DNA from 3 places in the Microbacterium sediminis genome. Region 1 is predicted to be linked to each of the others. Evidence: predicted binding sites of a transcription regulator. Region 1 holds the regulator's gene; each other region holds the start of a gene.
The links. The regulator HrcA, encoded in region 1, represses chaperone genes, less so after heat shock. The targets are predictions, from matches to a motif close to TTNGCACTCGNNNNNNNCGAGTGCNAA.

Region 1 (9,490 bases):
GAGCACCGACGAGGCCAGCAGGATGCCTACGGCCGCGGCGAGGCGCCTGAGGATGAAGATGAGCACGAGATGAGGGTTCCTTGGTCGTCGGCCTGTCGCAGACGCGACATATCGGTGGCCTTCACGGGAGTGTGGCCCGGCTCAGAGAGAGCCGGGCCACACCGCCGGTGATTCAGGCTCGCAGATTACTCTGCGCGGTGCCAGTTGTACGCGTTCCAGCTGATTCCGCTCTGCGTCGTGGTGCGCTCAACGCCCTCGATGTCCGAGGCGGAGGCGTCCACGCCGGGGTGGGCGAAGACCGGGATGCCGTACAGCGTGTCCCACAGGAGCTTCTCGATCACCTTGGTCTGCTCGAGGTGCACCTCGGTGTCGAGCGACGAGACGAGGGTCTCGTACGCGGCGTCGACCTCGGGGTTCGAGTACTGACCGTAGTTCTGCGGCTTGCCGGTGGCGTAGATGTTCTGACCAGAGGTGATCTGGCCCGAACCGGCCCACGCGAACAGCGCGACCTCGTAGTCACCGCGCTCCTGCGTGCCGCCCGGGGCGAAGAAGTCCTCGTTGCCCGCGTCGACGATGTTGAAGCCGGCCTGGTCGCACGACGACTTGATCATGGCGACCTCGTCGGTGCGGCGGGGGTTCGGAGCCGAGTAGCCGATGCGGACCTCGGCGCCCGTGGCACCCTCCGCCTCGACGATCGCCTTCGCGCCCTCGATGTCGACCTCGTCGTACTGGCCCGCGTAGGACTCGCTGACGACCTCGTCATAGGTCTCCTGGAAGGGGAACACCTCGCGGGCGTTCATGACCTCGGCCTCGGGGTCCAGCGGCTTGATGAGGTTGTCGACGATCTGCTGGCGCGGGACGCACATGGCGAAGGCCTTGCGCAGCTCCAGGTTGTCGGCGAACAGCGAGCCCTCGACGAAGTTGAAGTCGAGGTGCTCCCACGTGAGCGTCGGTCCCGTGTGGATGGTCGCGGCGTCGCCGATCTCCTCGAGCTGGGCGATCGTGTCGACCGTCGGCTGCGGGGAGATGACGTCGACGTCACCGTTCTCGAGCGCCTGCGGCATCGCGTCCTGCGCGATGAAGCGGAAGACGATCTCGTCGTTCTGCGGCGCCAGCTGCTCGCCGTAGTACTCCGGGTTGGCCTTCAGCGTCACCGACTGCGTGGCGCTCCACGAGTCGAGGATGTAGGGACCCGACGAGGGGATGAGCTCGGCGTCGGGCAGCGTGCCCGGCTCCGTCATCCAGCCGTTGTTCCAGAACTCGGCGGCCGGGGCCAGTGCCTTGGTGTCGCCCGAGAGGATCGCCTCGGAGAGCTCCTCGACGGTCATCCCGGCCTGCTCGGCCACGACGTGCGCCGGGTCGAGGATGTAGGTCTGGATCTGCCAGTCGGGGTCCGGCGCGGCGAACTCGACCGTGAAGGTCTTGCCCGTCGGGTCGCCCTGCGGGCCGGCGGGGATCGTGTCGCCGAGGTCCTGCGAGACCGAGTTGAACAGCGGGGCGTCGCCCGAGGTCAGGTTCGGGTTCTGGATGCCCCAGGCCAGGATCGCGTCGGCGACGGTGATGGGCGTGCCGTCCGACCACACAGCGTCATCGCTGATGGTGAACTCGACGACCATCGGGTCCTCCGAGACCAGCTCGAACGAGCCGAGGTCCTCGTTGGGGACGATCGATCCGTCGGGACCGAAGTAGGCGAAGCCGGCCTTCAGCTGGTCGGCGATCGCCGAGTTGTACGTCGAGTACGACTCGGGCGTGAAGCCGTTGTAGCTGATGAAGTCGTTCGGGCCGACCGTGACCGCGATGGACTGGCTGGTGGTGCCTTCGCCGTCACCGCCGTTGTCGCCGCTGTCGGCGGGGGCGCAGGCCGTGAGGGCCAGGCCGAGCGCGGCCGCAGCAGCCACTCCGCCATAGATACGTCGCAGACGCATTCCTTCTCCTTGGGTTGGGTGATGCTGGGGACGCGTCGAGGGCTCTTCGTCGCTGCCGTCCGGGGACGACCCCCATCCATAGTTGGTCACTCTCACACACCGAATGTTCCGGGGATGTTACGGAGCCGGACTTCGTGAGGAAACCGTGATCAATCGTTATGAAGCAATCCGCTGATTGTGAGTGGTGCAGCCCGGGCGTGTCTGAGCGATCTGCTCGGATCGACCCGCGGAGGGGCGGACAGGTCGCGCACCGTAGAATCGGACGGACATGTCTCCCCGTGCCCTGACGCCGCTCCAGCCCGCTGCCACGCCGCCCGAGCGCATTCGCAATTTCTGCATCATCGCCCACATCGACCACGGCAAGTCGACGTTGGCCGATCGCATGCTGCAGCTGACCGGCGTGGTCTCGGATCGCGACATGCGCGCGCAGTACCTGGACCGGATGGACATCGAGCGCGAGCGCGGCATCACGGTCAAGAGCCAGGCGGTGCGCATCCCGTGGGAGCTGGACGGCCAGACGTTCGCGCTCAACATGATCGACACGCCCGGGCACGTCGACTTCAGCTACGAGGTCTCGCGCTCGCTCGCGGCGTGCGAGGGCGCGATCCTGCTCGTCGACGCCGCGCAGGGGATCGAGGCGCAGACGCTCGCGAACCTCTACATGGCGCTCGAGAACGACCTCACGATCATCCCGGTGCTCAACAAGATCGACCTGCCCGCGGCCGATCCGGAGCGTTTCGCCAAGGAGCTCGCCGACCTCATCGGCGGCGACCCCGACGACGTGCTGCGCGTCTCGGGCAAGACCGGCCAGGGCGTCGACGAGCTGCTCGACCGCCTCGTCGAGCGCATCCCGGCGCCGGTGGGCGATGCCGACGCGCCGGCGCGCGCGATGATCTTCGACTCGGTCTACGACGCCTACCGCGGCGTGGTCACATACGTGCGCATGGTGGACGGCCGGCTCGAGCCGCGTGAACGCGTGCAGATGATGTCGACGAAGGCCACCCACGAGCTGCTCGAGATCGGCGTGTCGAGCCCCGAGCCGGAGCCGACGAAGGGCCTCGGCGTGGGCGAGGTCGGTTACCTCATCACGGGCGTGAAGGACGTGCGCCAGTCGAAGGTCGGCGACACGGTCACCAACCAGCGCAAGCCGGCCGAGACCCCGCTCGCGGGCTACGTCGAGCCCAAGCCGATGGTGTTCTCGGGCCTGTACCCGATCGATGCCAGCGACTACCCGGAGCTGCGCGACGCGCTCGACAAGCTCAAGCTGTCGGACGCCGCGCTCGCGTACGAGCCGGAGACGTCGGTGGCCCTGGGCTTCGGCTTCCGCTGCGGGTTCCTCGGACTGCTGCACCTCGAGATCGTGACCGAGCGCCTCTCGCGCGAGTTCGGGCTGGACCTCATCACGACCGCGCCGAGCGTGATCTACGAGGTCACCACCGAGACCGGCCAGACGATCGTCGTCACCAACCCGAGCGAGTACCCCGAGGGCAAGATCAACGCGGTCTCGGAGCCGATCGTGCGCGCCTCGATCCTGACGCCGAAGGACTACGTCGGCACGGTGATGGAGCTGTGCCAGCAGCGCCGCGGCACGATGGAGGGGATGGACTACCTCTCCGAGGAGCGCGTGGAGCTGAAGTACACGATGCCGCTCGGCGAGATCGTGTTCGACTTCTTCGACCAGCTCAAGAGCCGCACCCAGGGCTACGCCAGCTTCGACTACGAGCCGGCGGGCCAGCAGGAGGCTGACCTGGTGAAGGTCGACATCCTGCTGCAGGGCGATCGGGTCGACGCGTTCAGCGCGATCGTGCACCGCGACAAGGCGTACTCGTACGGCACGACGATGACCGAGCGGCTGCGCAAGCTCATCCCGCGGCAGCAGTTCGAGGTGCCCATCCAGGCGGCGATCGGCGCGCGGATCATCGCGCGCGAGAACATCCGCGCGATGCGCAAGGACGTGCTCGCCAAGTGCTACGGCGGTGACATCACCCGCAAGCGCAAGCTCCTCGAGAAGCAGAAGGAGGGCAAGAAGCGCATGAAGATGGTGGGCCGCGTCGAGGTCCCCCAGGAGGCCTTCATCGCCGCGCTCTCGGGAGACGTCGAGACCAAGGGCAAGTAGGCTGTGCAGATGCGCCGGGGCACGTTCCGAGACGAGACCGTCGACTACGCCGCCGTCGGCGGCTCTCAGGCCGACGACCTGCTGCAGTACCCGCCGGAGAAGAGCCTGCCGGCGATCGAGTCGATGCGCATCGGCAGCGGCGAGGAGCGGTTCCGCACGGCGGCCGAGGAGCTGCTGTCGTGGGGCGCGCAGCGCGGCGCCAGCATTCGCGTCGCCGAGGTGCGGCCCGCCGCCGGCCCCGCCTACACGGGCGTGAGCTTCGACGGCGAGGGCAACCCGATCGCCCCGGCCGGCATGGAGGGCGAGCAGCGCTTCGACGCCGAGGGCACGCCGCTCGTGAGCGCGGGCGCGACCGTCAAGCTGCAGGGGCGCGTGCGCGGCCACCACGCCGGCGGCGAGTACCGCGTGATCTTCGTCGTCGAGGAGAAGCGCCGGGTCGGCTTCGCGCTCGGCACCGTGGGCGGCGCGGTCGTCAGCGGCGAGGAGTCGTTCATGATCGAGTGGCGCGACAACGACGAGGTCTGGTTCTCGGTGCGCGCCTTCGATCGCCCCACGCGTCCGCTGGGCCGCCTGTTCCCGGGTCTCGTGCGCCGCCGTCGTCGCGCGCTGTTCGACCGCTACCTGCGGGCCATCTCGCCGCTGTTCGCGACGCCGTCCTGATGCGGGCGCGCAGCTGATGGGCGCGGCCCTCCCGATCGGGGATCCCGCGCCGCCCGACGGCGCCCTGCCGGCCGACCTCGCTGTCGACCCCGCCGCCGATCTCGGCGTGTACCTGCATGTGCCCTTCTGCCGGGTGCGCTGCGGCTACTGCGACTTCAACACGTACACCGCCACCGAGCTGCGCGGGGCGCGCCAGGACACCTACGCCGACACGCTCATCCGCGAGGTCGAGCTCGCCCGCACCGTGCTGGGGGACGCCGGGGCCGCGCGCCCCGCGACCACCGTCTTCTTCGGCGGCGGCACCCCGACGCTGCTGCCGGCCGGCGACCTGGCGCGGATGCTCGCGGCGGTGCGCGACGCGTTCGGCCTCGAGGCCGGGGCGGAGATCACCGTCGAGGCCAACCCCGACACCGTCACCCCGGCGGTGGCCGACGAGCTGGCCGCCGCCGGCGTCACGCGCATGTCGGTCGGCATGCAGTCGTCGGTGCCGCACGTGCTCGCCGCGCTGGATCGCACGCACACGCCCGCCAACGTCGGCACCGCCGTGGCCGCGGCGCGCGCCGCCGGGCTGGACGTCTCGGTCGACCTCATCTACGGCGCCCCGGGCGAGAGCCTGGCCGACTGGGAGGCCTCGCTCGAGACCGCCCTCGGCCTGGAGCCCGACCACATCTCGGCGTACGCGCTCATCATCGAGGAGGGCACGAAGCTCGCCCGGCAGATCGCCCGCGGCGAGGTGCCCGAGCCGGACGGGGATCTCCAGGCCGACATGTACGAGCTCGCCGACGCGCGCCTGGCCGCGGCCGGGTTCGGCTGGTACGAGGTGTCGAACTGGTCGCGCGGGGGAGCGGCGCACCGCTCCCGCCACAACCTCAACTACTGGCGCGGGCAGGACTGGTGGGGCTTCGGGCCCGGCGCCCACAGCCACGTCGCCGGCCTGCGCTGGTGGAACGTGAAGCACCCGGCGGCCTACGCCCAGCGGCTCGCGGCGGGGGAGTCGCCCGCCGCAGGCCGCGAGCGCCCCGACGCCGAGGCGCGCCTTCTCGAGCGCGTGCTGCTCGAGAGCCGCATCCGCGAGGGGCTCGCGATCGCCGACCTTCCTCCCGGACGACGCGAGGCCGTCGCCGGCCTCATCGCCGATGGCCTCATCGAGGGCCTCGCCGCGATCCGCGGGCGCGTGGTGCTCACCCTCAAGGGTCGACTGCTCGCCGACGCGGTGGTACGGGCGCTGACCGACTGAGCGGGTGGGCCTGGTCTCGACTTCGCCGCTGCGCGGCTCCGCTCGACCCGTCTCCGCTCCGGCGCTTCGCGCCTCCGGTCGACGAGCCGTGACCCCGACGGCTCGTCGACCGAGCGAAGCGAGCGGAGACGGCTCGAGCGAGCGAAGCGAGTCGAGAGCGGGGACCCGGGACCGAATGGTCGGTTCCCACCCATTGGTGGCGCCGCAGGATAGAATTGGCACTCCAGTGGGACGAGTGCCAGGAGGGAGCGCGCATGGTCACGGAACGAGGCCTGCAGGTGCTCCGTGCGATCGTGCAGGACTATGTCGACACGCATGAGCCGGTCGGCAGCAAGGCGATCGTCGAGCGCCACGCCTTCGACGTCTCGGCGGCGACGATCCGCAACGACATGGCGATGCTCGAGGACGAGGAGCTGATCACGGCTCCGCACACGTCGTCGGGCCGCGTGCCCACCGACAAGGGCTACCGCGTGTTCGTCGACCATCTGGCCGAGATCCGGCCCCTCACCTCGGCCCAGCGGGCGGCGATCTCGACGTTCCTCGCCGATCCGCAGGACCTCGACGACCTCCTCACCCGCACGGTGCGCCTGCTCACGCAGCTCACCGGCCAGGTGGCGCTCGTGCAGTACCCGTCGTTCGCGCGCGCCAACGTGACGCATCTCGAGCTCGTGGCGATCGAGCCGTCGCGGCTGATCGTCATCCTCGTCACCGACACCGGTCGCGTCTCGCAGCGGCTCACGACGGTGCCGGCGATCCTCGAGGAGGCCGACGTCGCGCTGCTGCGGGCGCAGCTGTCGATGCTCGTCACCGGACGCTCCGTGGGCGAGGGATCGGAGCGCGTCGCGGCGCTGCTGGGCACCGCGGCGGAGGCCGGCAACCGGCTCGACGGCGCGGTGCGCGAGCTCGCGCGCGTGATCGGCGACGAGCTGGAGGAGTTCCGGCAGAACCGGCTCGTGATGGCCGGCGCGGCCACGCTCGCGCGGCGCGAGCAGGACTTCCGCGGCAGCATCCACCCGCTGCTGGAGGCGATCGAGGAGCAGGTGACGCTCCTGCGCCTGCTCACCGAGATGGAGGCCGACGAGCAGGGGCTGGCGGCGAGCATCGGCCGCGAGAACGAGCCGTTCGGCCTCGGCGACGCCTCGCTCGTGGCCAGCGACTACGACACGCGCACCGGCACGGCGCGTGTGGGGCTGATGGGGCCGACCCGCATGGACTATCCCAGCAACCTGTCCGCGGCACGGGCCGTGGCGCGGTACCTGACGAGGCTGCTGGACGAGGACGCCGCGCGCCGCTGAGGCGCGACGGAGACAGGATCGGATCGTCGGCACGGCGATCCCGGAAAGGCGACTGTGGCAGACCACTACGAGGTGCTCGGGGTCTCGCGCGAGGCGAGCGACGAGGAGATCAAGAAGGCGTACCGCAAGCTGGCACGCCAGCTCCACCCCGATGTGAATCCGAGCCCCGACGCGGCCGAGAAGTTCAAGGACGTGACGCACGCGTACGACGTGCTCAGCGACCCCGAGCAGCGGCGCCGCTACGACATGGGCGGCGACGACGCCTTCGGTGGCGGGGGCTTCGGCGGCTTCGGCGACATCTTCGAGACGTTCTTCGGCGCCGCCGGCGGCGGCCGCGCCGGGCGTCCGCGCGATCGCCGCCAGCGGGGCGAGGACGCGCTCGTGCGCCTCACGCTCGAGCTCGGCGACATCGTGTTCGGCGTGCACCGCGACATCGAGGTCGATACCGCCGTGCTGTGCGAGACCTGCCAGGGCTCGTGCTGCCAGCCGGGCACCCACCCGGAGCGCTGCGACATCTGCGGCGGCTCCGGCCACGTGCGCACCCAGGTGCGCAGCCTGCTCGGCAACATGGTCACCACCCAGCCCTGCGGCTCCTGCCAGGGCTTCGGCACCGTGATCCCTCACCCGTGCCCGACGTGCCACGGCCACGGCCGCGTGCGCGCGCGCCGCACGGTCTCGGTCGACATCCCCGCCGGCGTCGAGAGCGGACTGCGCCTGCAGCTGCCCGGCTCGGGCGAGGTCGGCGAGGCCGGCGGCCCGAACGGCGACCTGTACCTGCAGGTCGAGATCGCCCCGCACCCCGTGTTCGGGCGGGAGGGCGACGATCTGACGGCGGTGGTCGAGGTCGCGATGACCGACGCGATCCTCGGCACGAACGTCACCGTCGACGGTCTCGACGGGCCGGTCGATCTCGAGCTGCGGCCGGGCGTGCAGTCCGGTGACGAGCTGCGCATCGAGGGCCGCGGTATCACGGGCCTGCGCTCGAAGCGCCGCGGCGACCTGCGCGTCGGCGTCCGCGTGGTGACCCCCACCAAGCTCGACGCGAAGACCCGCTCGCTCGTGGAGGAGCTGGCCCGCCGGCAGAAGGCGCCCGCCCCGCGCCTGTCCGAGCACCATCAGGGCCTGTTCGCCAAGCTCCGCGACCGGTTCCGCGGCTGAGATGGCGCTGCACTTCGTCGACGACGCGGCCGCCGACGCGCAGCCGGGCGACGAGCTCGAGCTGACCGGCGCCGAGGCGCACCACGCCGCCGCGGTGCGCCGCGTGCGCCCGGGCGAGGCCGTGACGGTCGGAGACGGGCGCGGTGTGTGGCTGGAGGGCGAGGTGATCGCCGCCGAGCCCAAGCGCGTGCGCGTGCGCGTCGACGCGCGACGCGTGGAGGAGCGCGCCGCCCCGCGCCTCGCGCTGGTGCAGGCCCTCGCCAAGGGCGACCGCGACGAGCTCGCGGTGCAGGCTGCCACCGAGCTCGGCGTCGACGAGGTCGTGCCGTGGCAGGCCGCTCGCAGCGTCTCGCGCTGGGAGGGCCCGAAGGCGCGCAAGGGACGGGATCGGTGGGTCGCGATCGTGCGCGAGGCCGCCAAGCAGGCGCATCGCGCATGGGTGCCCGAGGTCGCCGAGATCGCGACCACCGGCCAGCTCGCCCAGCGCGACGGGCTGATCCTCGTGCTCGATCCGTGGACCGACACCGCGCTGTCGCGCGTCGACATCGCCGGCGTCGAGGAGCTGACGCTGGTCGTGGGCCCCGAGGGCGGCATCGCACCCGACGAGCTCGAGCGCCTCGAGGCGGCCGGCGCCCGCCGCGTACGGCTGGGCGACACCGTGCTGCGCACCTCGACCGCCGGGCCCGCGGCCCTGGCCGTGCTGAACGCGCGGCTCGGCCGTTGGTGACGGTCGCTCACTAGACTTGTGGCTATGAGCGAGCCGTCCATCTTCACGCGCATCCTGCAGGGAGAGATCCCCGGCGAGATCGTCGCGCAGAACGAGCGCGTGTTCGTGCTCCGCGACATCCACCCCCAGGCCCCCGTGCACCTGCTCGTCATCCCCAAGACGCAGGAGTACGCGAACGTCGCGGAGCTCGCCGCCGGCGATCCCGCGCTGCTCGCCGAGGTCGTCGCCATGGCCCAGAAGGTCGCCGCCGAGCACGCCGACGGCGACTTCCGCCTCATCTTCAACTCCGGTGCCGGCGCCGGACAGACGGTGTTCCACGTCCACGCACACGTCCTCGCCGGCGGACTCGAGGAGAAGAAGCTCGTTGGCTGA
Region 2 (9,490 bases), 1.3 Mb from region 1:
TACCCGTCCTTGACCTCGACCACGTCTCCGGCGCTGCCCAGGCCGTCGACCTCGTTCGTGAGAATCAGCTTCGACATGGGTGCTCCTTACCGGCCCGCGCCTGCGTAGGGCAGGAGAGCCATCTCGCGAGCGTTCTTGATCGCCTTCGCGATCAGACGCTGCTCCTGCACCGAGACGCCGGTGATGCGACGGGCGCGGATCTTGCCGCGCTCCGAGATGAACTTGCGAAGGGTCGCGACGTCCTTGTAGTCAATGACGCCGACCCGGATCGACTTCGCGGGGGCGGCGTTCTTCGCGCCCTTCCGCGGCTTGCGGCGGTCGCCGCTCGACTTTCCAGCCATTTCAGGTCCTTAAAGAGATATGAGATTCAGAACGGGGTGTCGTCGCCGAACGACCCCGGGGTGCTCCATGCGTCGGCTCCGGCCGATCCCGGAGTCGCCCACGGCTCCTCCGACACCTGCTGGCGGGGCTGCCCGCCGCCGAACTGCTGGCCACCGCGTCCGCCGCCGGAGGCGGCACGGGTCACCTGCGCGGTCGCGAAGCGGAGCGAGGGGCCGATCTCGTCGACCTCCAGCTCGATCGCGGTGCGCTGGTTGCCCTCGCGGTCCTGGTAGGAACGCTGGCTCAGGCGGCCCTGCGCGATGACGCGCATGCCCTTCGTCAGCGATCCGGCCACGTGCTCGGCGAACTCGCGCCACACGCTCGCACGGAGGAAGAGGGCTTCGCCGTCCTTCCACTCGCCCGACGCGCGATCGAACGTGCGCGGTGTCGAGGCGATCGTGAAGTTCGCCACGGGGACGCCGTTGTTCGTGTACCGAAGCTCGGGGTCCGCGGTGAGGTTCCCCACAACGGTGATGACGGTTTCGCCGGCCATGGTGCTTAGGCCTTCGCCGCCGTCTTGCGCGCGGCCTTGGCCTCCGCACGCTTGGCCTCGGAAGCGACCATCGCGATGGCCTCCTCGGCGCGCAGCACCTTGGTGCGCATGAACTGCTCGCTCAGGCCGAGCTGGCGGTCCAGCTCCTGCGTGGCGGCGCTGGTCGCGGTGAAGTTGACGACGGCGTAGATGCCCTCGTTCTTCTTCTGGATCTCGTAAGCGAGACGGCGCTTGCCCCAGACGTCGACGTTGTCGATCGTGCCATCAGCATCCGTGATGACCTTCAGGAACTTGTCGAGAATCGTGGGAACCTGGCGCTCGTCGATCTCCGGCTGAAGAATAGCCATGAGCTCGTACTGGTGCGTCACTGACCCACCTCCTTCGGACTCAATCGGCCGCCGGGCATTTCCCGACGGCAGGAGGGTGTGTTGCACGTCGCGCGGCGCGAGGCCGCACAACCTTCGCAGTCTAGCCGATCAGGCCTTTTCTCGCGAACCGTCCGTCTCGCGGCGCGAGCGCAGCAGCGGGCCCAGCGCGAAGACCGTCTGATACATCGGACGCGCGACGCTGCGATCCTCGTCCCGCGCGTCGCGCAGCCGTTCGCCGCGGCGGCGGATCAGCTCGTTCACCTCGTCGAGGAACTCCTGTGCCTCTTCCTTCGTCATGGGCCCCTGGCTCACGCTGACGACGTGGACCGTCTCGTCCTTCTCGCCGAGGAAGGCCGCATCGTCGCCGGCGAAGAGGGCGCGAAGCCAGCGCATGACCGGCGCCGTCACCATGGGAATACCCGGCGAGGAGTCGGTGAGGGTGTAGCCGTCGGTCGACAGCGGCTTCCAGACGCGATCGCGCTTGTCGCGCGCAAGCTCCGGCGCCTCGACGATCAGCCCCGCCTTGGCGAGCGTGCGCAGGTGGAAGCTCACGGAGTTCGCCGGCAGCTCGAGCGCGTCGGCCAGGTCGGCGGCACGCCCCTGCCGCCTGCTCACGAGCTCGGCGAGGATCTGCTGCCGGACGGGGTGGGCGAGGGCGCGCATCATCGCGACCTCGGTGACCTCGAACGGCTGGTACTCCTTCGCCATGCGGCCAGCGTAGCGATATCCGCAACACAGTTTGCGCAAGAACTATTGCGCAAGTGTTGTTGCGGGTCTATCGTCATCGGCATGACCACCGACGTGCACGCCCCGGCCCCCGCCTCCCCCGCGCCGCGGCTGCTGCGCAACCGCGCGTACCTGCTCCTGATGACCGGCCTCACGGCACGCTCGCTCGGCATGGGGATCGCGGGGTTCGCGATCCCGCTCGTGGCCCTCGCCATCACGGGCGACGTGCTCTCCGCCGGCATCATCTCGGCGGTCGGCGGGGCCGGCTACCTGCTCGCGACCCTCCCCGCCGGTGTCGTCGCCGATCGCGTCGACCGGCGCACGCTCATCCTCATCGCCGCCGGCGTGGCGGGAGCGCTCTGGCTCACCGCCGCGGGCGCCCTGTGGATGGGGGCGCTGCATCCGGTGCACCTGGCGATCGTGTCGTTCGGGTCGCAGGTCGCCACCGCGTTCGTCGGCCCGGCGGACGACGGCGGGTTGCGATCGGTCGTCCCGGCCGAGCAGATGCCCGCGGCGCGGGCCACCGTCGAGGGCCGTGAGTCGGTGGCGGCGCTGATCTCCGGGCCGGTCGGCGGGCTGCTCTACGCCGTGTCGCACGCCCTGCCGCTGCTCGGCTCGGCGATCGGCAACCTCGTCGCCGCGATCGGAGCGGTGCTCATCCGCCGCCCGCTCAACGGCGACCTCGGCGAGGCGCGGCGCACGCACCCTGTCGCGGCGCTGGTCGAGGGGCTGCGGTACGTCGGCTCCCAGCCCCTGTTCGTCGTGATGATCGCCCTCGCGATCGTCCTCAACACCGCCAGCAACGGCTCGACGGTCGCCGTGACCCTCGACCTCGCCGACCGCGGCACCGATCCGTTCCTCATCGGCCTGCTCAGCACGATGATCGGCGCCTCGCTGCTGATCGGCTCCTTCCTCGCGCCGCTGATCGTCCAGCGGGTGCGCACGGGCGTGATCGTGCCCGCGTGCATGGCCGTGATGTCGCTCGCCTTCCTGGCCATGGCGATCTTCCCCACGTACGGCGCGATCCTCGCCTGCTACTCCGTCGCCTACCTGCTGGCCCCGGCCCTGAACGCGTCGATCTTCTCCTACGCCGCCGTGATCACCCCGGAGCAGATGCAGGGCCGCTTTTCGTCGGTGGCCGCCCTGTCGGGCGCCGCCTCGTTCCCCCTCGCGCCCCTCGTCGGCTCCGGCCTGCTCTCGGGTGTCGGCCTCGCGACGACGCTCCTCGTGCTCGCGCTGGTCCTCGTGGGCGTGGCGATCGCCCTGGCCCTGTTCCGACCGCTCACCCGCATCGGCACCCCCGACACCTGGGCCGCCGGCGCGGCGTGACTCAGCGGCGCAGCTCGAGGCCGAGCCAGTCGGCGAGCGCGGCGATCTCGGCGTCGACCGCGTCGGCGTCGGACGGCGAGAACGGGATGTCCTCGTGCACGGCGTTGATCGTGAGCACGCCCTTCTTGCGGTCGGCCTTCGCATCGAGCTTGCCGATCAGGCGGTCGCCCACGAGGATCGGCAGCGCGAAGTAGCCCCACCGGCGCTGCGCCGCGGGCTTGTACATCTCGAGGACGTACTCGAAGTCGAACAGGTCGAGGGCGCGGTCGCGGTCGTAGACCATCCGGTCGAACGGCGACAGCAGCGCGGCCCGATCGCCCGCCCATTCGGCGCCGAGGACGTCGGGATGCACCCGCCACGTGCCCTCGACGCCCTCGACCACGGCCTCGAGCCCGATCGGCCCGAGCGGCGACGGCTCGGCAGGCGACCGCAGCGGCTTCTCGCGCGCGATGCCCAGCGACAGCAGGCGGCGCTCGTCGCGGATCGCGCGGGCCTCGTCCGGCGGCGGCACGTGCAGGTCCGCCGGGTACACGCGCTCGGCGAGATCCCACAGCCGCCGCCGGCCCTCCCGCCCCGACACCGCCACCTCACCGCGCAGGCACAGCACCTCGAGCATCCGGCCGGTGTTGCGCTCGTCGTCCCATCCGGTCGAGGCGTACGGCACCTCCGGATCGTTCGGCAGCGTCGCCGTCGTCTGGGCGCCGCCCGCGCACAGCCGGGCGAGGATCCGATCGCGGAATCCGGCGTTCGCCTCGACCCACGCGCGCGTGGAGGGGTGGACCCACTCGTCCGCGACCGCGAGCACAATCCCCATGTCGGCCATCGGGCGCAGCAGCGTGACGTGCTCGGCGACCGTGCGCTCCACCTCGAGGGCGTGGGCGAGGTCGGCGGGGCTGAAGGCGTCGCCGAGGCGCGACCACAGCACGAGCTCCTGGCTGCGCGCGATCGCGGTGGTCGGATCGATCTGCACCCCGGTGAGCTGATCCATCACCTCGAGCAGCGACTCCGGCCGGTACGCGTCGAGGAACTGCGCGCGCACGGCGATCCGGCGCGCCTCCTCGCGGCTCAGCGTCAGCATGCCCCGATCGTGCCACCCCCGCCCCGCGCGCGGTAGCGGCGCCGGCCGATCCTCCGGATGCAGAAATCCGCTCGATCGATCGGCCGATCTGGGCAGTTTTCTGCATTCGAACGCGGGCGCCCCATCCGCGGCCCCGATGGGCACCTCTGCTCCGCCGATCCCGGGCCGCCCTGCCGTACGGTGTCAGGGTGAGCACGCCCGCCCCGCAGCCCGCGTATCGATTCGACGCGCGTCCGCTCACGGATCCCGTGGACCGGGCGGCCGTCAAGGCCTGGAACGACGAGGTCGCGCGCCGCGGCGGCGGACCCGGCTGGGGGCAGGGCTGCCTCGTCGCGTTCATGATCGCGTTCTGCGCGATCTTCGTGCTCACCGGCCTGGCGATGCTGCCGCTCATGATGACCGTGATGGGCGGCACCCCGGAGCTCATGCCGGCCCTGTTCGTGCCGTTCATGTTCCTCGCCGTGCCCACGGTGATGATCGTGTTGCTGCTGCGCGGCGTGCTGCGCGGACGCAACGACACCGGCTACCGGCTGGACCGCTTCGCCCGCGCCAACGGCATGTCCTTCCTGCCGCAGGCCGAGGACCCCCGGCTGCCGGGCATGATCTTCAACCGCGGCAGCGATCGCCGGGCCCACCTGCGGGTGCGCGGACAGCGCCCGCGCTTCGTGGAGTTCGCGAACTACCGGTACACGACGGGATCGGGCAAGGAGCAGACCACGCACCGCTGGGGCTATGTGGCCATCCACCTGGACACGCCCCTGCCGCACATCGTGCTCGACGCGCTCGGCAACAACAGCGTCTTCGGCACGAACCTGCCGATCACCTTCGACAAGGACCAGCGCCTGAGCCTCGAGGGCGACTTCGACCAGCACTTCGCGCTGTACTGCCCGCAAGGTTACGAGCGCGACGCGCTGTACCTGTTCACGCCCGACATCATGGCCCGCTTCATCGATCACGTCGGCCAGCTCGACGTGGAGATCGTGGACGACTGGTTGTTCCTGTACACGCGGCGCGACGTGTCGACGCTCGACCCCGCCACGTGGGCCTGGCTGTTCTCGGTCGTCTCGGCGCTCATGGACAAGCTCACGCAGTGGGGCCGCTGGCGCGACGAGCGCCTCGCCGCGGAGGCCGCGGCCGCCGGCCGTGCCCCGCAGCCCGACCCCGGGGCGATCGCTCCCGTCGACCCGACGGCGCCCCCGCTCCCGTTCGCCCCGCCGCAGGCCATGGTCACGCCGCCGCCCATCGCGCTCGCGCCGCGCGGCGTGGCGGCGCCCGGTCAGCGGCTCAGGCGAGGCTGGTCGTGGGCGACGGTCATCGTCGGCGTGGGCGTGCTCGCGTGGTTCCTCATCAACGTGGTCGGCGTCGTCGGCGTGATGTTCCGCTGATCGCTTCGGATTCGCTGAGAAGTTAGCACTCTCACCCCGAGAGTGCTAATAATCGAAGTGAGTCGATCCGACTCGGATTCTGGAGCCGAACAGCGCCACACCGACGAAGGAGGACGATCATCATGGCGATGTTCTTCGATCCTTTCCGTGAGCTGGACCGTGTGGCCCAGCAGATGCTCGATCGGCAGGGTCCGCGGCTGATGCCGATGGACCTGTACCGCGACGGCGACCACTACGTGCTCAGCGCCGACCTGCCGGGCATCGACCCCGGCAGCGTGGACATCGACGTCGACGGCCAGGTCCTCACCATCCGGGCCGAGCGCACCGTCCGCAGCGACGAGGGCGTCTCGTGGATCACCCGCGAGCGCGCCTCCGGCACGTTCCTGCGGCAGCTCAACCTCGGCCAGGGCATCGACACCGACGCGATCTCCGCCCGCTACGAGAACGGCGTGCTCAGCGTGCTCATCCCGATCAGCGAGAAGGCCAAGCCCCGCAAGGTCGAGATCCAGCACGGCTCGGAGGCGCCGGCGATCACGGTCTGACCATCCCCATCGCGAAGAGGGGCGGTATCCCCCGGGTGCCGCCCCTCTTCCGCGCGCTAGCTGTGATGTCCAGGTAGGTTGTTTTCGATCCTGCTGATAGGCGGGCCTCCGATCGCGGAGTGGTGCCTGTGATGATTGTAGAAGTGCAACCAACCCGGAAGCGCCGCGCGGCGCTCGGCTTCTGATCCGTAGAACCGGGCATATGCCCAACCATCGGCGAGGGTGCGGTGGAACCGCTCGATCTTCCCATTCGTCTGCGGCCGGTAGGGGCGGGTCTTCTTCGCCGTGATTCCGAGCTGGGTGCAGGTATCGCGCCAGGCATATGACTTGTAGGCGGAGCCGTTGTCCGAGAGGACACGCTTGACGCGGACGCCACGGTCGGCGAACCAGGCGACGGCGCGGCGCAGGACACCGATCGCGGTGTCCGCTTTCTCGTCCGAGCAGATCTCGGCGTAGGCGACGCGGGAGTGGTCGTCGATGACGGTGTGAACGAACGCGGTGCCCAGGCGCGGCTCATAGCGGTGGTTCCGGCTCTGCAGACGGGTAGCGGTGGCCTCGCGGTTGCGCTCGCCCTGGACTCGGCCGACGTAACGGTGCCCGCCGCCATCGGGGATGTTGCCGAACTTGGTGACGTCGACGTGGAGCAGCGAGCCGGGATGATCATGCTCGTACCGGCGGATCGGCTCACCGCTGACCCGGTCGATATGGCTGAGTCTGTTGATCCGGCATCGCACCAGGACTGCGTGGACGGTCGAGGCGGGCAGACCGAGCTCGCCAGCGATCTGGACCGGGCCGAGACGGCGTCGCCACCTCGCTTTCACGATCTTCTTGACCACGGGCAGCGGTGTCCTCGCCGGCATCGACCGTGGGCGGCTCGATCGGTCCGTCATCCCGGTCGGCCCCTCGGCTCGGAACCGGGCAGCCCACTTCCTGGCTGTGACGGGCGAGACCATGAACATCTTCGCCGCCAGGGACGGCGGCCAGCCGTCCTCGACGATCAGGCGCGCCAGCCGAAGACGAGCGCGTGGTGTCAGGGCAGCGTTAGCGTGGGACATGAGGGCCTCCTGGTTCGTGAAGCGGTTGAACTCAACAGCTCCACTTCATAACCGGAGGCCCTCGCCCATCAGCTCCTCACAGCCGTGTCGCCGAAACAACGTCCCTGGACATCACAGCTAGCGTGTGGCCGTGACCATGACATCCCGCCCCTCGAGCGACGTCCGCGGCCTGCTGTCGCCGAACGCCCGCCGGGTCACGGCCGCGATCGCCGTGCTCGCACTCCTGCCGTACGCGGTCCTGAAGGTGATGTGGCTCGCCGGCTCGCGCATCGGCATGGTGCCCGGCGCCGGCCCGTCGCACATGCACGACGCCCGCATGGAGATCGGCAACGTCGTCACGCTCGTGCTCGCCGCGATCGGCGTGGTCGTCGTCCTCGCCCTCTCGCAGCGGTGGGGGCTGCGCACGCCCTGGTGGGTGATCGTGCTGCCCGCCGCCGTGGCCACCGGCGCCCTCGCGCCGATCGCGCTGGGCCTGCCGATCGGCGTGGTGCTGCAGGCGGCGATCGCCGGCGACGTGTCCTCCGGCGGCGAGGGCGACCTGCTGCCCGCGGTCTTCGCCGTCGTCTACGGCGGCTTCGCCCTCTACGGCATCGCGCTCGCCGCGCTGTTCGCCGACTACGCCCACCGCCGGTGGGGCGCGCTCCTGTCGGCCCCGCCCCGCGCCCTACGACCGCCGGCGGCGCGCGTCGCCGCGGTCGCGGCCCTCGGCGCGTTCGCCGCGGCGGCCGTGTTCTGGGCGCTGGCCCCCTCGGGCGCCGGACTGGCCGGCTGGGAGTCGCTCGCCCAGCGGACGGTGCTCGTCGTCGTCGCGCTGCTCACCCTGCTGGGCGGTGCGGCGCTCGCGACAGCGTCGCCGGCCCGGCCCCGCACGCGATGGGCCCTCGGCTGGATCGGCTGCTCCACGGCCGCCGTGCAGGGCCCCACGCTGCTGCTGCTCGCGAACGACGCCACGATCGATCCGCTGCTGCTGGCGGTCACGATCCTCGCCACGCCCGCCGCCGCGTGGCTCGGGCTCTCGGCGCTGCGGCGCGGCGCCGCGCACCGCTGAGCCGGACTCAGCGCACGACGCGCGGCGCGAGGGTGGAGAGCAGCGCGAGCTTGTCGTGGCTCTCGCTGCCGGGCACGGCCGTGTAGACGAGGAGCGACTGCGACGAGAACGGGTCGATGAGGTTCTGACACGTCAGCTCCAGCACGCCGACCTCGGGGTGCACGAACCGCTTGGTCTCGGCCGGGCGCAGACCGACCTCCTGCCGATCCCAGACCTCGCGGAACTCCGCGCTGCGGGCCAGCAGCAGCTCGGCCAGGTGGGCGGCGCGCGATCCGGGACCGCGGCGCGAGACGACCTCCCGCAGCCCCGAGGCCCACAGTCGCGACAGGAAGGCGTGGTCCTCGGGTGCGTAGAGCTCGCGGGAGGCCGGGTCGCTGAACCACCGGAAGCCGATGCTGCGCTCGGCGCCGGTGAAGCGCAGGAGATCGCCGGTGAGGGCGATCCCGAGCGGCGTCTGCCGCAGCGTCTCGCCGAGTTCGGTCACGATCTCGGCCGCGGTGTCCTGCAGCCGATCCAGCACGCGCAGCAGACCGGGGCCGATGTGGTCGCTCTCGGCCCCGCGCGGCGGCGGCGGGTGACCGGCGAGCCGGAACAGGTGGTCGCGCTCGTCGATCGTGAGGTGCAGCCCCTGGGCGATCGAGGCCAGCATCTGCTCGGACGGCAGCGGACCGTCGCCGCGCTCGAGGCGCGCGTAGTAGTCGGCCGACATGTGGCACAGGGCCGCGACCTCCTCGCGGCGCAGGCCCTCGGTGCGGCGCCGCTGACCGCGCGACATGCCGACGTCCTCCGGCTGCAGCGCGGTGCGGCGCCGGCGCAGGAAGTCGCCGAGCCCGGTCCTGTCGATCGCCACGCCTCGATCCTCGCACCCGACCGCGCCGTCAGCCACGGCATGCCGTGTCCTGGATACGCCGGCGGCCCAGCCGCACAGTGGGAGGCGACACGAAGGAGCCCCTCATGCCCCGCACCACCCCCGACCTCACCCTCCCCTCGCTCGCCGGCCGCCGCGCCGTCGTGACCGGCGGCAGCGACGGCATCGGCCTGCGCATCGCGACCCGCCTGGCCCGCGCCGGCGCCGAGCTCGTGCT
Region 3 (9,490 bases), 980 kb from region 1:
GCCTGCACGTCGTGCCCGTGCGGCATCGCGGCAACGCCACCGAGTCGCCGGAGGAGGCCGCGGAGGTCGTGCGCATCGCCCGGGACCTGATGGGCCGGGCATTCACCGACATCCGGATCACCGGCGACGGATCCGCCGAGCCGTGTGATCCGCGACCGCTCGCCCCCGCCGACGTGATCGTCGTGGCGCCCTACAACGCGCAGGTGCTGTGCGTCGAGCGGGCGCTGGCCGAGGCCGGTCTGGACGGCGTCCGCGTGGGCACGGTGGATCGGTTCCAGGGGCAGGAGGCGGCGGTCTCGATCGTCACGCTCGCGGCCTCATCCGGTCGCGATGCGCCGCGCGGCAGCGACTTCCTGCTCCTGCAGAACCGCCTCAACGTCGCGATCTCGCGCGCCATGGTGGCGTCGTACCTCGTGCACTCGCCGGCGCTGCTCGACGACCTGCCGCACACCCCCGAGGGCGTCACCCGCCTCAGCGCCTTCGCCCGCCTCGTCGGCGCCTGACCCGCGCCGTGCGCGCTGCGGCGGGCGCGCAGCTCGCCGCGCCGATCCGGCCCACGGCTCGTCGACCGAGCGAAGCGAGCGGAGACGGGTCGAGCGAAGCGCCCGAAGGGCGCGCAGCCGAGACCTCGCGCCGGCCGCCCGGAGCTGCGGCTGGCGTGCACTTCGGCGGCCGGATCCCGCGCAAGGCCGGAGATCCGCACAAGGTCGGCCGGATCCGGGCCTTTCCGTCCGCCCGAGCGCGATTCTCCTCCGCGGTGCGCAGTTGATCCGCCCGGGCGCGCAGCCGAGACCTCGCCCGGGCCACTCGAAGCCTCCGCCCTGGCGTGCACTGCGGCGGCCGGATCCCGCGCGAGGCCGGAGATCCGCACATGGTCGGCCGGATCCGGGCCTTTCCCTCCGCCCAAACGCGGTTCTCCTCCGCGGTGCGCAGTTGATCCGCCCGGGCGCGCAGCTCGCCGCGCCGATCCCGCCCACGGCTCGTCGACCGAGCGAAGCGAGCGGAGACGGGTCGAGCGAAGCGCCCGAAGGGCGCGCAGCCGAGACCTCCCCCCGCGCCCCCGGAACCTCCGCCCGGGCGTGCACTGCGGCGGCCGGATCCCGCGCGAGGCCGGAGATCCGCACGCGGTCGGCCGGATCCGGGCCTTTCCCTCCGCCCGAGCGCGGTTCTCCTCCGCGGCGTGCGGATTATCCGCCCGGGCGCGCAGCTCGCCGCGCCGATCCCGCCACGGCTCGTCGACCGAGCGAAGCGAGCGGAGACGGGTCGAGCGAAGCGCCCGAAGGGCGCGCAGCCGAGACCTCCCCCCGGCCGCGCGCCCCGGCGCCGGGATCAGTACCCGGCGGAGCCGTAGAGGCGGTCGCCGGCGTCGCCGAGGCCGGGCACGATGTAGCCCTTCTCGTTGAGCTTCTCGTCGAGCGCGCCCAGCACGAGGGTGACGTTCTTGCCGGCCGTGTGCTTCTCGATGAAGTCCACGCCCTCGGGCGCGCCCAGCAGGCAGACGGCGGTCACGTCGACGGCGCCGCGGTCGAAGAGGAAGTCGATCGCCGCGCCCAGCGAGCCGCCGGTGGCGAGCATCGGGTCGAGCACGAAGCACTGGCGGTGGCTGAGGTCGTCGGGCAGGCGCTCGGCGTACGTGGTGGGCTCGAGCGTCTCGTGGTCGCGGACCATGCCGAGGAAGCCCACCTCGGCGGTGGGGACGAGCTTGACCATACCGTCGAGCATGCCCAGGCCGGCGCGCAGAATCGGCACGACGAGCGGTTTGGGGTCGCTGATCTCCACGCCGATGGTCGTGGTGACCGGCGTCTGGATCTCGCGCGGCGAGACCCGCACGTTGCGGGTGGCCTCGTACGCCAGGAGCGTGACGAGCTCCTCGGTCAGCTGGCGGAACACCGGCGACGGCGTCTTCACGTTGCGGAGGACGGTCAGCTTGTGCGTGATGAGCGGGTGGTCCGCAACGTGCAGGCGCATGGAACCAGGCTACCGGGGGCGACCTGAAGGGAGACAATGGATCATGCCGGTCGCCGCGCGGGCACCGTGCAGAAAGGTGTCGCCATGAAGGCTCTCCAGTACGTCGAGGTCGGCAAGCCCCCGGTCGTCGTCGAGGTTCCGACCCCCGAGCCCGGCCCCGGACAGGTGCGTCTGAAGGTGACCGCCGCGGGCGCCTGCCACTCCGACTCGTTCGTGATGGGCCTGAGCGAGCAGGAGTACGCGCAGTTCGGCTACCCGCTGCCGATGACCCTCGGCCACGAGGGCGCCGGCATCGTCGACAAGCTCGGCGAGGGCGTCACGAGCGTCGCGGTGGGCGACGCGGTGGCGGTGTACGGCCCCTGGGGCTGCGGCACCTGCTACCAGTGCGCGCAGGGCAAGGAGAACTACTGCGAGCGCGCCGCCGAGCTCGGCATCACCCCTCCGGGCCTCGGGCACGACGGCTCGATGGCGGAGTACATGATCATCGACGACCCGCGCCACCTCGTGCCGCTGGGCGACCTCGATCCGGTCGCGAACGTCGCCCTCACCGACGCGGGCCTGACCCCGTACCACGCCATCAAGATGTCGCTGCCCAAGCTCGTCGCCGGCAGCACCGCCGTGGTGATCGGCACCGGCGGCCTCGGCCACGTCGCGATCCAGATCCTCCGCGCGCTCACGCCCGCGACGGTCATCGCCCTCGACGTCAACGACGAGAAGCTGGCCCTCGCCAAGGAGGTCGGCGCGCACCACGCGTTCCTGTCCAACGCCGAGGCGCCGGCCGCGATCGAGAAGGCCCTCGGCCGCAAGACCGTCACGGCCGTGTTCGACTTCGTGTCGATCCAGCCCACCATCGACCTCGGCGGCGCGCTCTCGGGCGTCGAGACCGACCAGGTGATCGTGGGCGTCGGCGCCGCCAAGGCCGACGTGGGCATGCTCGCCAAGCCGTACGACTCGACGATCCGCTCGCCCTACTGGGGCGCCCGCGCCGAGCTCATGGAGGTGCTGAACCTCGCCCGCACGGGCCTCGTGCACGTCGAGACCGAGGTGTTCTCGCTCGACGAGGCGCCGCAGGCCTACGACAGGCTCCACGAGGGCACGCTGCGCGGTCGCGCGGTCATCGTCCCGTAACGGATGCGCGAAGGGCCCGGGATCTCGTCGATCCCGGGCCCTCGTTCTACCCTCGAGTCATGACGCCCGCACCCGCCGATGCCGCCGCGATGGACCGAGCGCTCGAGCTCGCCTCCGCCGCGTGCGTCGCGGGCGAGATCCCCGTCGGCGCCGTGGTGCTCGACCTCGACGGCACGGTGATCGGCGAGGGGCGCAACCTGCGCGAGGAGCTGGGCGATCCGTCGGCGCACGCCGAGATCGTCGCCCTGCGGCAGGCGGCGGAGGAAGTCGGCTCGTGGAACCTCGAGGGCCGCACCCTCGTGGTGACCCTGGAGCCCTGCCTGATGTGCGCGGGCGCGCTGCTGCAGGCGCGGATCGGCCGGGTCGTGTTCGGCGCATGGGACGAGAAGGCCGGTGCGGTCGGATCGATGTACGACGTCGTCCGCGATCGGCGGCTGCCGTACCGCGCCGAGGTGATCGGCGGCGTTCTCGAGGAGGAGTCGCAGCGGCTCCTGCGCGCGTTCTTCGAGGCCCGCCGCTAGCGGGTCAGGCCCGCTTGGCCCGGACGCTGGACCACTCGTCGTCCAGCGAGATGTTGCCGTTGAGGGTCCAGCCGAACTCCTGCACGCGGGCCCAGATGGTGTCGCGGTTGATGTCGGCACGATTGCCCTTGGGGTAGCCGATCCACACCGCCCGCGGCGCCGTCAGGCGCGGCATCACGTCGGCGAGCAGGCCGTCGAGCTCCTCGCGGCTGCGGGCGAACATCACGGCGACGTCGGTGGTGTCGCGGTCGATGCCGTTCACCACCGTCACGCCCTCCGGGAGCGGGTCGATCAGTGCCCGCTGTTGCGGGGTCGAGGGCCCGAACAGCACCTCGGTGCCCGGCTTGATCTGGAGCTTCTCGGCGACGGTGCGCGTCATGGTGTCGTCCCCTCAGCGCGGCAGGATCGGCAGGACCTCCTCGCCCAGGTAGGCGAGGTGGTCGAGATCGGTCATGTCGATCATCTGGAAGTAGATGCGCTCGGCACCGCGCTCGCGCAGCCGGCCCACGCGCTCGGCGATCGCGTCGGCCGAGCCGCAGAACGTGTGGCTCTCGCGGAAGGCGGCGAGGTCGACGCCCGTGTTCGCGGCGCGGCGGGCGACATCGGCCTCGGAGGCCCCGGCGAGCACCGTGAGGCCGACCGTGCGCTTGAGGGTGGCCGGGTCGCGGTCGATCGCCTCGCAGGCGCGCACGACGCGCTCCAGCCGATCGGCGATGACGTCCTCGGGCTGGAACACGATGTTGAACTCGGTGGCATACGACGCCGCCAGAGCGGGCGTGCGGGAGGGGCCGGCGCCGCCGACGATGAGCGGCATCGGGCTCTGCACCGGCTTGGGCAGCGCGGGGGCGTCCTCGAGGCGGTAGTGGGCGCCCGCGAACGAGAAGGTCTCGCCGATCGGGGTCGACCACAGGCCGGTGAGGATCTGCAGCTGCTCCTCCAGCAGGTCGAACCGCTTGGCGGGGAAGGGCAGGCCGTAGGCGCGGTGCTCCGCCTCGTACCAGCCCGTGCCGAGGCCCAGCTCGAACCGGCCGCCCGACATCGCATCGATCTGCGCCGCCTGGATCGCCAGCAGCCCCGGGTGCCGGTAGGTGACCGACGAGACGAGCGTGCCCAGGCGGATGCGCGAGGTCTCGCGGGCGAGGCCGGCGATCGTCGTGAGCGCGTCGGTCGGCCCGGGCAGGCCGTCGAAGAAGTCGCCCATCTTGAGGAAGTGATCGGACCGGAAGAAGCCGTCGAACCCGAGCCGCTCCGCCGTCTGGGCGAAGGCGAGCTGGGTGTCGTAGTCGGCGCCCTGCTGGGGCTCGATGAAGACGCAGTACTCCATGCGCCCAGTCTGGCGGATCGGCGTCGCAAGTCCCCAAGTCTGTGTCGAATCCGGGCGTCCGAACGCGCGGACTTCGCAGAGACTTGAGGACCTGCGGATCAGACCCGGTCGGCGAGCACCGCGATCCGCTTGCCGCCCACGCGCGTGAGCAGCAGCGTCGCCGAGGCGTCGCCGCGCAGTCCCAGGCGCGTGCGGAGCGCGGCGGGGTCGACGTCGACGCCGCGCTTCTTGATCTCGAGCGTGCCGATGCCGCGGGTGCGCAGGGCCTTGGCGAGCCCCTTCGGATCGGCGGGCAGGATCTCGCGCACGCGGAAGCTCTGCACGAACGGGCTCGTGATCGCCGCGTCGCCCGTGAGGTACGCGATGCCGGGCGCGACGGGGCCGGCCCGCAGCGCCCGCGCGACGTCGCCCACGAGGCGGGCACGGATCACCGCCCCGTCTGGCTCGTGCAGGAAGGCACCGAGCGGGCGGTCGGGCTCGTCCTCGGTGTCGGCGGGGGCGGTCAGCTCGTGCGCGGCGCCGTCGCGCAGCACGAGCGCCGCCCGGCGCACGCCGTCGCGGGCGAGCGCCCCGGACCACAGCACGAGCTCCACGGTCGAGCCGCCGTCGCTGACCCACTGCGCCTCGGCGTGCGCGGGCAGCGCGTCGCGGTCGTGCGCGGGCCCGAGCTTGATGCCCGTGGGCAGGCGCTCGCCGAGCCCGAAGGCCCAGTCCAGCGGCGGGGAGTAGTCGGCCGCGGTGACGCGCCGGGTCTCCGCGTGGCCCGCCGTGCGCCGGGCCGGGTCGAGCCAGACGGCATCGACGCCCGAGAGGTCGGCGTCCTGCGCGAGCCCCTGCGCCACGGTCGTTCCCGGGCGGAAGGGCGCGAGGTTGTAGGCCGCGAGCGCCGCGGTGACGTCGTCGGCGTCGACGGCCGTCACGTCGATCCCGAGCGCCGCGAACGCCAGGGCATCGCCCCCGATGCCGCAGCCCAGATCGGCCACGCGCCCGACGCCGGCCGCCCGCATCCGCTCGGCGTGGTGGGTGGCCACCGGCAGGCGCGTGGCCTGCTCGAGCCCGGCGCGCGTGAAGAGCATGCGCCCCGCCAGCTCGCCGAACTTCGCCACCGCGCGGCGGCGCAGCCGGGCCTGCCCCACGACGGCCGAGACGAGCTCGGGGGAGTGGCCGGCGGCCCGCAGTCGCGAGACCACGCGGGCGACGTCGGCGGCCGTCTGGACGGGGTCGAGCGTGTCCAGCAGGGCCAGCCCCTCTCGCGTCAGCAGGGCGTCGAGCTCGGGGCGATCCATCCGTCCAGGGTACGGCGGCGCGGCCGAATCGACCGGGGATCGCGATCGTTGGCACTCGCATTGCGAGAGTGCCAACGGATGCCTACACTGGCGTTAGCACTCTCCGCGCGAGAGTGCGAACACTCAGTCTTCCGGACAGCACAGGAAAGAAGAGGTACACCGTGTCGGTTTCCATCAAGCCGCTCGAGGACCGCATCGTCATCAAGCAGGTCGAGGCCGAGCAGACCACCGCCAGCGGTCTGGTCATCCCCGACACCGCCAAGGAGAAGCCCCAGGAGGGCGAGGTCGTGGCCGTGGGCCCCGGCCGCATCGATGACAACGGCAACCGCGTTCCGCTCGACGTCGCCGTGGGCGACCGCGTGCTGTACAGCAAGTACGGCGGAACCGAGGTCAAGTTCGGCGCTGACGAGTTCCTCGTCCTCTCGGCCCGCGACGTGCTCGCGGTCGTCGTCCGCTGACGCACTGACGTCCGCACGAAGGCCCGGATCCCTCAGGGGGTCCGGGCCTTCGTCGTGCCCGGGCGGCGCGGATGTCCCGCGCCGACGGGCATTGGCAGAAATCGCACGCGAGTCGTCCGACGGACGGCCGGCTGCGCGGCTCCCGCGGCGCCGGCGCGGACTAGCCTTTTACAGTGAGCCAGCCTTCCCCCTCCCGTGCGAACCCCATCGATCCGGAGCGGGAGAAGCTCCTCGGCGTCGGGTACGGCGCCGGCGCGTATCTGCTGTGGGGCGTGCTGCCGCTGTACTTCGTGCTCCTCAAGCCCACCGGCGCGTGGGAGGTCGTCGCCTGGCGGATCCTCTTCTCCCTCGTCTTCTGCGCGCTGCTGCTGACCGTCGTGCGCGGCGGCTGGGTCCGCATGATCGCGGTGATCCGCAATCGGGCCGTCGTGGGATGGACGGTGCTGGCCGGCCTGCTCATCTACGTGAACTGGCAGGCGTTCCTCATCGCCACGCAGAGCGATCACGTGATCGAGTCGAGCCTGGGCTACTTCATCAACCCGATCGCCACCGTGCTGCTGGCGGTCCTCGTGCTCAAGGAGCGGGTGCGTCCGCTGCAGTGGGCGGCCATCGGCATCGCCGTGGTCGCCGTCGTCGTGATCGTGGTCGCGTACGGGTCGGTGCCCTGGATCGCGCTGACCCTCACCGCGTCGTTCGGCCTGTACGGCCTGGTCAAGAAGCAGATCGGCGGCGCCGTCGACGCGGTCAGCGGCCTGGCGCTCGAGACGCTCTGGCTCGCGCCCATCGCGGTGGTGCAGCTCGTGATCGTCGCGGCGACCACCGGCCTCACGCTCGGCCAGCACGGCGTCGGGCACACCCTGCTGCTGATCGGCAGCGGCGTGGCCACCGCGGTGCCGCTGCTGCTGTTCGCCTCGGGCGCGCGCCGGGTCACGCTCACGACGATCGGGCTGCTGCAGTTCATCGCGCCGATCCTGCAGTTCCTCACGGGCGTGTTCATCCTCGGCGAGCCGATGCCGGCCGAGCGCTGGGCCGGCTTCGTGATCGTGTGGGTGGCGTGCGCCGTGCTCGTGGCCGACATGCTGCGGGAGGGCCGGCGATCGCGCCGCTCGGCGCCGGGTGTGGTGAGTCTCGCCAGATAACGATTGGGTCGCGCTGAGCAGTTTGCTCAGTCATTCAATGTAGCGAAAACATTCCCGAAACAATCCCTGGGGTACTGTCCTGGAAACCGAGGGCGATTTGTGCAACCCGACCTCGGACCTGACCCCGAAAGGACATACCCGATGGTTCGATCCAGGAAGGCGCTGCTCGGCTTCGCCGCACTGACGGGAACCGCAGCGCTGGTGCTCGCGGGCTGTGCCGCGAGCGACACCCCCGCCGAGGACCCCGAAGAGAGCTCGTCCGGCGCGCCCGTCGAGGGCGAGGACCTCTCGCTCAACATCGGCACCGCGCTGCCCGTGAGCGGTTCGCTCTCGTTCCTCGGCCCGCCCGAGATCGCGGGCGTCGACTACGCCGCCTCGCTCATCAACGCCTATGCCGAGACCACCGGTCTCACCGTCGACATCAACCACGGCGACTCGGGTGACCTCGACAACAAGGCGTACGAGACCGAGATCCCGCGCCTGCTCGCCGAGAACCCGGCCGCCATCATCGGCGCCGCCTCGTCGGGCGTCTCGCTGCAGTTCATCGACCAGGTCACGGGCGCCGGCGTCATCCAGTTCTCGCCGGCGAACACGTCGGACGCGTTCACGACGTACGACGACAACGGCCTGTACTTCCGCACGGCTCCGTCCGACACCCTGCAGGGCGACGTGCACGGCAACTTCGTCGCCGAGCTCGGCCACCAGACGCTCGGACTCATCGTGCTGAACGACGCGTACGGCACCGGCCTGGCCAAGTACATCACCGACGCGTTCGAGGCCGCCGGCGGCGAGGTCGTCGCGGCCCCGACGTTCAACCCGGGCGACACGTCGTTCGACTCGCAGATCGCCGAGGTCCTCGCGCAGGACCCCGACGCGATCACGGTGATCTCGTTCGACGAGGCCAAGACGATCCTGCCGACCCTCATCGGCCAGGGCTTCCCCGCGGAGAACGTCTTCCTCGTCGACGGCAACATGGCCGCGTACCCCGACTTCGAGCCCGGTCTGCTCGAGGGCGCGAAGGGCACCTACCCGGGCCCGACGCCCGACCAGGTGCAGGACTTCATCGACGGGCTCGACGCCTTCGTCGAGGAGTCCGGTGACGCCGCGCTGAGCGACTACACCTACGCTCCCGAGTCGTACGACGCGACGATCCTGCTGGCGCTCGCGTCGCTGGCGGCGCAGTCGACCGACTCGGCCGCGATCGCCGAGAAGCTCATCGAGGTCTCTGGCGGCTCGGGCGACGGCGAGAAGTGCGAGTCGTACGAGGCCTGCGCCGACATCATCCTCGGTGGCGGCACGGCGGACTACGACGGCGCGTCGAGCCCGATCACGTTCGATGAGGTCGGCGACCCGACCGAGGGCTTCATCAACATCTACGAGTACGGCGCCGACAACACCTACACGCCGTACGAGGGCTGATCCGCTCCTGACGACGAACCCCGCCCCTGCGTGCTGCAGGGGCGGGGTTCTTCGCGTGGGGCGAGGGTCAGGCCAGCGAGGGCTGCAGGAGCGCCTTCGCCGAGACCGAGCGGCGCCGCGCCACGGCGATCGTCGAGACGAGGAACGCCAGCACCGCCCAGATGAGCACGCCCGCGATCGCCGCGCCGGCGCCGTCCGTGCCGGTCGCGACGGCCAGGAGGGCGTCGAAGGCCGTGGTCGTGGGCAG

Region 2: a site for HrcA is predicted at 5,783-5,809, ahead of E3O41_RS00840 (Hsp20/alpha crystallin family protein). Genes of this name have one in related genera too.
Region 3: a site for HrcA is predicted at 6,276-6,302, ahead of groES (co-chaperone GroES). Genes of this name have one in related genera too.

The regions. Positions count from the first base shown of each region.
Region 1 covers NZ_CP038256.1:1,503,468-1,512,957, reverse strand. The annotation lists gene E3O41_RS07145 (ABC transporter permease) at 1-66, opposite strand, end outside; gene E3O41_RS07140 (ABC transporter family substrate-binding protein) at 186-1,925, opposite strand; gene lepA (translation elongation factor 4) at 2,194-4,041, shown strand; gene E3O41_RS07130 (DUF1990 domain-containing protein) at 4,051-4,701, shown strand; gene hemW (radical SAM family heme chaperone HemW) at 4,718-5,938, shown strand; gene hrcA (heat-inducible transcriptional repressor HrcA) at 6,193-7,233, shown strand; gene dnaJ (molecular chaperone DnaJ) at 7,288-8,391, shown strand; gene E3O41_RS07110 (16S rRNA (uracil(1498)-N(3))-methyltransferase) at 8,393-9,118, shown strand; gene E3O41_RS07105 (HIT domain-containing protein) at 9,143-9,490, shown strand.
Region 2 covers NZ_CP038256.1:170,226-179,715, reverse strand. The annotation lists gene rplI (50S ribosomal protein L9) at 1-77, opposite strand, end outside; gene rpsR (30S ribosomal protein S18) at 87-341, opposite strand; gene E3O41_RS00870 (single-stranded DNA-binding protein) at 368-874, opposite strand; gene rpsF (30S ribosomal protein S6) at 880-1,221, opposite strand; gene E3O41_RS00860 (ArsR/SmtB family transcription factor) at 1,351-1,950, opposite strand; gene E3O41_RS00855 (MFS transporter) at 2,032-3,297, shown strand; gene E3O41_RS00850 (DNA glycosylase AlkZ-like family protein) at 3,299-4,375, opposite strand; gene E3O41_RS00845 (hypothetical protein) at 4,564-5,760, shown strand; gene E3O41_RS00840 (Hsp20/alpha crystallin family protein) at 5,883-6,302, shown strand; gene E3O41_RS00835 (IS481 family transposase) at 6,359-7,357, opposite strand; gene E3O41_RS00830 (hypothetical protein) at 7,488-8,405, shown strand; gene E3O41_RS00825 (helix-turn-helix transcriptional regulator) at 8,413-9,255, opposite strand; gene E3O41_RS00820 (SDR family oxidoreductase) at 9,360-9,490, shown strand, end outside.
Region 3 covers NZ_CP038256.1:521,173-530,662, forward strand. The annotation lists gene E3O41_RS02540 (TM0106 family RecB-like putative nuclease) at 1-503, shown strand, start outside; gene upp (uracil phosphoribosyltransferase) at 1,330-1,968, opposite strand; gene E3O41_RS02550 (NAD(P)-dependent alcohol dehydrogenase) at 2,053-3,096, shown strand; gene E3O41_RS02555 (nucleoside deaminase) at 3,156-3,617, shown strand; gene E3O41_RS02560 (DUF3052 domain-containing protein) at 3,622-3,996, opposite strand; gene E3O41_RS02565 (LLM class F420-dependent oxidoreductase) at 4,009-4,941, opposite strand; gene E3O41_RS02570 (class I SAM-dependent methyltransferase) at 5,040-6,227, opposite strand; gene groES (co-chaperone GroES) at 6,389-6,685, shown strand; gene rarD (EamA family transporter RarD) at 6,859-7,824, shown strand; gene E3O41_RS02585 (ABC transporter substrate-binding protein) at 7,966-9,243, shown strand; gene E3O41_RS02590 (YhgE/Pip domain-containing protein) at 9,311-9,490, opposite strand, start outside.